DNA from 2 places in the Streptomyces sp. URMC 123 genome. Region 2 is predicted to be linked to the other one. Evidence: riboswitches for the same ligand, from Rfam matches in the RefSeq annotation. Region 2 holds a riboswitch; the other holds the start of a gene.
The links. Region 2 has a riboswitch for cyclic di-AMP ahead of ACSNOD_RS21100 (C40 family peptidase). Riboswitches for the same ligand answer to the same signal wherever they lie in the genome.

Region 1: linked by a shared signal. The riboswitch ahead of ACSNOD_RS06880 (transglycosylase family protein) and the one ahead of ACSNOD_RS21100 (C40 family peptidase) in region 2 are both predicted to bind cyclic di-AMP.

Annotation. Positions count from the first base shown of each region.
Region 1 covers NZ_JBPQTV010000031.1:28,392-31,787, forward strand. The annotation lists gene ACSNOD_RS06870 (lactonase family protein) at 1-600, opposite strand, end outside; gene ACSNOD_RS06875 (DUF4230 domain-containing protein) at 863-1,540, opposite strand; cyclic di-AMP (ydaO/yuaA leader) riboswitch at 2,012-2,177, shown strand; gene ACSNOD_RS06880 (transglycosylase family protein) at 2,183-3,396, shown strand, end outside.
Region 2 covers NZ_JBPQTV010000198.1:2,730-6,125, reverse strand. The annotation lists gene ACSNOD_RS21115 (urease subunit alpha) at 1-345, opposite strand, end outside; partial or broken gene ACSNOD_RS21110 (urease subunit beta) at 491-799, opposite strand; gene ACSNOD_RS21105 (urease subunit gamma) at 814-1,116, opposite strand; cyclic di-AMP (ydaO/yuaA leader) riboswitch at 2,116-2,290, shown strand; gene ACSNOD_RS21100 (C40 family peptidase) at 2,295-2,828, shown strand; gene ACSNOD_RS21095 (ATP-binding protein) at 3,121-3,396, opposite strand, start outside.

The sequences.
Region 1 (3,396 bases), on a different contig from region 2:
GCCGCTCTGCCCCGGGCCGGGCGCCGGGCTGGTGTGGGTGACCAGGTCGCTGCGCGGCCCGAGACCGCCGTCGGCCAGCACGGGGTGCACCGTCACGCTGCCCGAGCGGTAGTTGGCGCTCAGCAGATGGCGGCCCTCGGGGTGGACCGACAGATGGCAGGGGCCGCCGTCCGCCGGTCTGCTGCCCAGCACTCTCGGCTCCCAGCCGCCCGCGTCGAGCGCGATGGCGGTCACGGCGCCGCGCCGGCGCTCATTGACGGTGTAGAGGGTGCGGCCGGTGGGGGAGAGGGCCAGATACGAGGGGTCGGCCACGCCGTCGAGCGCCCCGGTCCCCACGATCCGGCCGCTGTCCGGGTCGTAGCCGGCGAGGCCCAGGCCGGGGGCGCCGCCGCTGCCGGAGGTGTAGGCGCCGAGGAACAGCCTGCGCAGCGGCGCCCGGCCGTCCGGGGCGCCGCCCCCGGGGCCCGGCCCGGGGCGCGCGGCTCCCTCGCCGGCCCCCCTGGCCTCCCCCGGGCGGGCGGCGGTGGCGCCCGCCCCGGCGGCCCCGGCGGCGAGCAGGGTGAGCAGACGGCGGCGGCCGATTCCTGAAGCGCTGCCCATGGCGGTCCCTCCGGTCCCGGGCGCCCGTGCGCGCCCGCTCGTCGTTGCGTCTCGTCGTCGCTCGCATCCGGTACGGCCGATACGTCCCGTATGTCGTTCGGCTCCGGCCAGAGCCACGGTAGGGCGCTCGGCGGAGCGAGCGCTCGAACGACATCGGCCCGTTCGGCGCGGGCGGCGCGGCGCGGCGGGTCGCCGAACCGCCGGGAGGGGAACAGCGCAGTGGCCTGCTCACCCGCTGGGAGGGGAACAGTGCAGCGGCCTGTCACCCGCTGGGAGGCGCGAACCGCACGGTGATCCGCTCATAGCCGAGGGAGCGGATCAGGTTCTCCAGCATCGTCCGCGTGTTCCGCTCGGCGCGGTCCGTCAGATCGCTCTCCCGCGCCGCCTCCTCGATGTGCCGCACCGCCAGCCGGTGCACCTCGCGCTCGTCGTTGGGGTTGTCGGAGAACACATCGCCGAGCCGGTCGAGCAGGCCCCGCTCCTTGGCCACGGCGTACGACCGGTCCGCGTCGAGCGCCGCCCTGCCCAGCCGGGCGCGGGGCAGGGTGACGGTGGCGCTCTTCCGGTCCTCCGTCACGGTCACCGCGTCCTCGCCCAGCCCGCCGAGGTCGACATGGGCGCCGACGGTGCCCGCGCCCACGAAGAGCGTCCGGCTGCCGCGCACCGCGTCGGGCAGGAACTTCGCGTCCTTGTCCAGGTCGACCACCACCTGGAAGTTCCCCGAGGCGGCCTCGTAGCGGCTCATGTCCTGGATGGACTCCAGCAGCGCGGGACCGGTGCGGTCCTCGGTGCGGGTGCCGAACGGATCGAGGGCATCGGGCAACAGGCGCAACCACGCGACGAGCAGCAGCAGTCCGAGGACGACGGCCATCAGGGCCAGCGCGGCCGGCAGGGCGACCCACCAGGTCACCCGGCGGCGTTCACGGTGTGCGGACGGCATGGCGCACCTCCCGGCGGCGGGACTTCGGCGACGCGGCCCGAGGGCCTTTCACGGCTCATGTCCTCCCCGTTCTTCCCCCGTGCCGCCCGGTTCACGACCGCCGTGCGGGAGCGGGCAAACCGGGCGTGTGCGGATGCGCCGGGCAACGCGCCCCTGGTGCCTCCGTGATGCAATTCACACCCACCGCACCCCTCGGGGCGCTCCCGATGCCCCGGTGAATCGTTTCCGGCCAACTTCCTTGCCGTATCCGGACTTTATCGGGCCATGCGGCCGACCCTTTTTCGCGCTGCGATGAAGATCCGGAGCGCAGAGTGACGCCCCGGCCGAAGCGTGGAATGCGTTCATCGGCAATCCCCCATTCCGGGTTCTTGTGGCGGCGAATTGAATGTGATTTCTTTTGCCCGTCCCGCCGATCGACCAAGGGCGGGCATCATCCGCCGGAGCGCCGAATCCTGCCGCCGGTGGGGGGTGACCACACCAATGCTCATGGCAGGAGCGGGGGAACCAGGTAGGCGCCGCACCGTGTGGCCACGGGCGGCTTGGGGTGAAGACGCGCGACGGCGACGCCGTATCGAGCGACCGGGCGACTCCGGCCCGAACCCGACAGCTCACCTCGCAGGCGTAGGAGAGGAAAGATCGCCCATGCCTGCACGTGGACGTCATCGCCGGTACAAGCCCAGCCGCATATCGCGTGCCTCCCTCACGGCCGCCGCCGGCGGGGCCGGCATCGCCCTTCCGCTCATCGGGGTCTCCCAGGCCGACGCCGCCTCGGTGGACACCTGGGACAAGGTCGCCGAGTGCGAATCCACCGGCAACTGGAACATCAACACCGGCAACGGCTATTACGGCGGCCTCCAGTTCACCCAGAGCACCTGGAAGGCCTTCGGCGGCACCGCGTACGCGCCGCGCGCCGACCAGGCCAGCAAGGACGAGCAGATCGCCGTCGCCGAGAAGGTGCTCAAGGGCCAGGGGCCGGGTGCCTGGCCGGTCTGCTCCGGCAAGGCGGGCCTCGCCCGCGGCGGCGCGGCGCCCCGCACGGCCCCCGCCCCGCAGGAGCGCCGGCAGGCCGCCGCCCCCCAGGAGCGCCGGACGGCGCAGCAGCCGAAGGCCGAGCGGAAGGCGGAGCCCCGGCGGAGCGCGCCCCAGCAGGAGCGGGGGCCCGCCACCTCTCCGGCGCCGGCGCCCACCGACACCGCGCGGAGCACCTTCTACACCGTCGTCACCGGCGACACCCTGTCCACGATCTCGCAGGACCAGGGCGTGGCGGGCGGCTGGGAGCGGCTCTACGAGACCAACCGCCGGGTCATAGGGGACGACCCCGACCTGATCATGCCCGGTCAGCGGCTGGCGCTCGGCCACGAGGGCAGCCACGCCACCCCGCCCAAGGCCGGCTCGCCGGACCGGCGGGCGCAGGCCGCCCCGCAAACCCGTCCCCAGGCGCCCGTCGCCCGCAAGAAGGCCGAGCGGCCCGCCGCCCAGCACAAGGCGAAGCCCGCCGGTTCCGTCGCGTCCCGGTCCACCGGCTTCACCGCGCCGGTCCGGGTGGGCCCCAGCACTCCCTACCGGGCCGCCGGCGGCAGTTGGGCCAGCGGCTACCACACCGGTGTGGACTTCTCCGTCTCCACCGGCACCTCGGTCAAGGCCATCACCTCGGGCCAGGTCGTCTCCGCCGGCTGGGGCGGGGCGTACGGCTACGAGGTGGTGATCCGGCACGCCGACGGCAAGTACAGCCAGTACGCCCACCTGTCGGCGCTCTCCGTCTCCGCCGGGCAGTCGGTCTCGGTCGGCCAGCAGATCGGCCGCTCCGGTTCCACCGGCAACAGCACCGGCCCGCACCTGCACTTCGAGGTGCGCAC
Region 2 (3,396 bases):
GGGGTGGACACCGTCCATGGTGTCGGGGTTCCCCGCCTTGCCGAGGGCGGTGATCCGGCCGTCCCGCAGGCCCACGTCGGCCTTGACGACGCCCCAGTGGTCGAGCACCAGGGCGCCGGTGATCACGGTGTCGGGCGCGCCCTCGGCCCGGGTCGTACGGGCCTGGCCCATGGACTCGCGGATCACCTTGCCGCCGCCGAAGACCGCCTCGTCGCCGGCCGATCCGGGGCCCCCGGAGAGGTCGCGCTCGATCTCGACGAACAGATCGGTGTCGGCGAGGCGTACGCGGTCGCCGGTGGTGGGCCCATAGAGGTCGGCGTAGGCGGCGCGGGTGAGCTCAGCCATGCCGCGCCCCCGCGCCGGCCGGCGCCGGCGGACGCCCGGCGTCGGACGCGTTCGCCACCCCTGCCTGTGGCGCCGTCGCTCCGGCCGGGAGCGGGGAGCGGGCCGCGGCGGACGGCGACGCCCCGGGGCGCGGCGACGCGCGCCGCGCGTCCAACGCTCCGCCCGTCTCCCCGCGCAGCCCCGGCACCACGCGCCGGCCGGCGAGGGGCACCAGCTCGACCTCGACGGGGATGCCCGGCTCGAAGCGCACGGCGGTGCCGGCGGCGACGGCGAGCCGCAGGCCGTACGCCGCGGTCCGGTCGAAGTCCAGACCGGGGTTGGCCTCGGCGAAGTGGTAGTGGGAGCCCACCTGGACGGGCCGGTCGGCCGCGTTGAGCACGGTCAGCCGGGTCACCTCGCGGCCCTCGTTGAGCACCACGGGGTCCGGCGCGTGCAGGATCTCTCCGGGGATCATCGGCGCGGCCCCCGTCACGCGATCGGCTCGTGGACGGTGACCAGCTTGGTGCCGTCCGGGAAGGTCGCCTCGACCTGGACGTCGTGAATCATCTCGGGTATGCCCTCCATGACGTCGTCCCGGGTGAGGACCGTACGGCCGGACGCCATGAGTTCGGCCACCGTGCGGCCGTCGCGGGCGCCCTCCAGGATGTGGGTGGTGATCAGCGCGACCGCCTCCGGGTGGTTGAGGCGCACTCCGCGGTCCCGGCGCCTGCGCGCCACGTCGGCGGCCACATGAATGAGCAGTCGGTCCCGCTCATGCGGAGTCAGTTGCACGCTTCCCACCTCACAGTCGTCCCCTTCGCCCCGTTCACGGGCGATGGGCGCCCGGCGGTTCACACCGGCGCGCGGCAGTTGTGCCGACCCCGGGTCCCGCCTGGACGCAGCGGGACACTATCCGAGGTCAAACCCCCGCTGAAGTGCGGTTCTTCCGCTCGGGCGAGGGAATTGCACATTACTGCGCAACCTTTTCCACCGTGTTAACTGTCCTTTTGCGTCCCCATGGACATCGGCGATCACCGTCGCCGGACGGCGCGTGCGGCGCGCGGTGACGATCGTGCCGCCCGCGGTGCGACCCATGGCGACCGCCTGGCGCGGGCGGGCGGCGACCGGTGACCGGGGCGAACCCGACGGCGGCGAGCGGGGCGCTCCCCCACTCCCGCGGCGAGCCCCGCGTCGCGGCACGGCGAGGCGCCAGCGCCCCAAGTCGGCTGCGGAGCACACGAACTGACGCGGCGTCGTACGGGTCGTCGGTCGGTGCGCGGGCCCGCCCGACCGCTGCGGCCGGGGACCGCGGCCCGGGCCCGTCGCGCCGCGTGTCACGCCGAGACCGGCGGACGAGCGCGGCGAACGCGGCGCACACCACCTCACCGCGGTGCGAACCCCCTGAGCGGGGGTCGGGGAACGGCGCGCGATCCCGGTCACCGTGCCACCGGCACAGCCAAGTTGAGGGCGGCGGATCGCCGTACCGACCCGCCCTACGCCGATCGGGCTCACTCGATCGGCGAAGGGATCACTGGACGACCAGCCTGATCGACTTGCGCAGGACGCCGAGCCCCCGCCTCGTACGATCCGCTCCGCCGCTGGTCAGAGGCTCGTGCCGGAAAGCCCGTCCGGAGCGAATGGGGTTTTGTCCACCTGAACGGAGCAGTCGTGAGGAGGCTCACAAACGGCCGTTTCGACTCGGAATCGGCGGCGGCGGTGCGTGACGATCGCTTCGACGACAAGCCCCCGCCGCCGTGGCGGGGCGGTCCGGGCGCACGCCGAGTCCTGCCGCCGCACCGGACGCCTGGTCGACATCAGGGAATCGGCAGGAGTGGAGGACCCGAGCAGTCCGGGGCGACCGCACACCACGCCGCCGCCCCTTGGGGTGAAGCCGCAGCAGCGGCCGGGCATCTTCGCCAGCCCGAACCCGACAGGTCATCCTTCATAGGCGGATGACGAAGGGTTTGCGCATGTCCGCGCATGGACATCATCGTTCCACAGATCATTCCGCAGAAGACCCCTCCGCCGAGAACCGCTCACCGTCCGCTCGCCCGGCGTTCATCTCCCGGGCCGGCGCCGTCTCCGCCCTCACTCTCGCGGCCGTCGGCGGGACCCTGCTGGTCCCCGGCGCCGCGCCGGAGGCCCAGTCCCTGACAGCGTCCACGAAGGCGCTGCACATAGCGGCATCCAAGAAGGGCGCCCCGTACCGATGGGGTGCCGCCGGGCCGTACAGCTTCGACTGCTCGGGGCTGACGCAGTACTCCTTCAAGCGAGTCGGCAAGCAGCTCCCCCGCACGGCCGCGGCCCAGTACAACCGGACCACCCACGTCCCCGCGTCCCAGCGCCAGCCGGGTGATCTGGTCTTCTTCCACTCCGGTGGCTACATCCACCATGTGGGCATCTACGCGGGGCAGGGCAGAATCTGGCACTCCCCCAAGCGCGGCGCCGTGGTGCGCCTGGAGAAGATCTGGACCCGTAGCGTCTCCTACGGACGCGTCAACTGAAACCGCCGAGCGGTGCCCGGCCGAGGCCGGGCACCGCGAAGGACGAGCCGTCCCTCGGTGCTGCGCCGTCCCCGGCGCCGCCTCCGATGCCCTCCCCGGCGCAGTCCCTGATGCCGTCCCCGGTGCCGTCCCCTCGGTGCCGGCCGCGGACGGGCGCCCGCGCGGCCGAAAAGCGACAGGCACTATTGCGCGCCGATTACGAGAACCTTTCGGCCGCAATACGTGACGGTATTCGGCACGGCCCCCCGGGCCTCGTCGGCCCTGTCCTCGCGCCTTTCAACGACCTCTTCGCTCAATGCGCGGCGGGAACCGGCCACGGCAGCGCGATCCATACCGTCTTTCCGCCCTCCGCCGTCGGAATGACGGAGAGTTTGCCGCCCGACTCGGCGGTGAGCCAGCGAATGATGACCATGCCCCGGCCGTTGTCCTGCTGCACCGCGGCGGGCAGCCGCCTCGGCCAGCGCGGGTGACTGTCGGTCACCCCGATCCGCAGCTGTTCGTCCCGGTCGAGATGGAGCTTCACCGTAAAGGTGGGCGAGAGTCCGAACGTGTGCTGAACGGCGTTGGT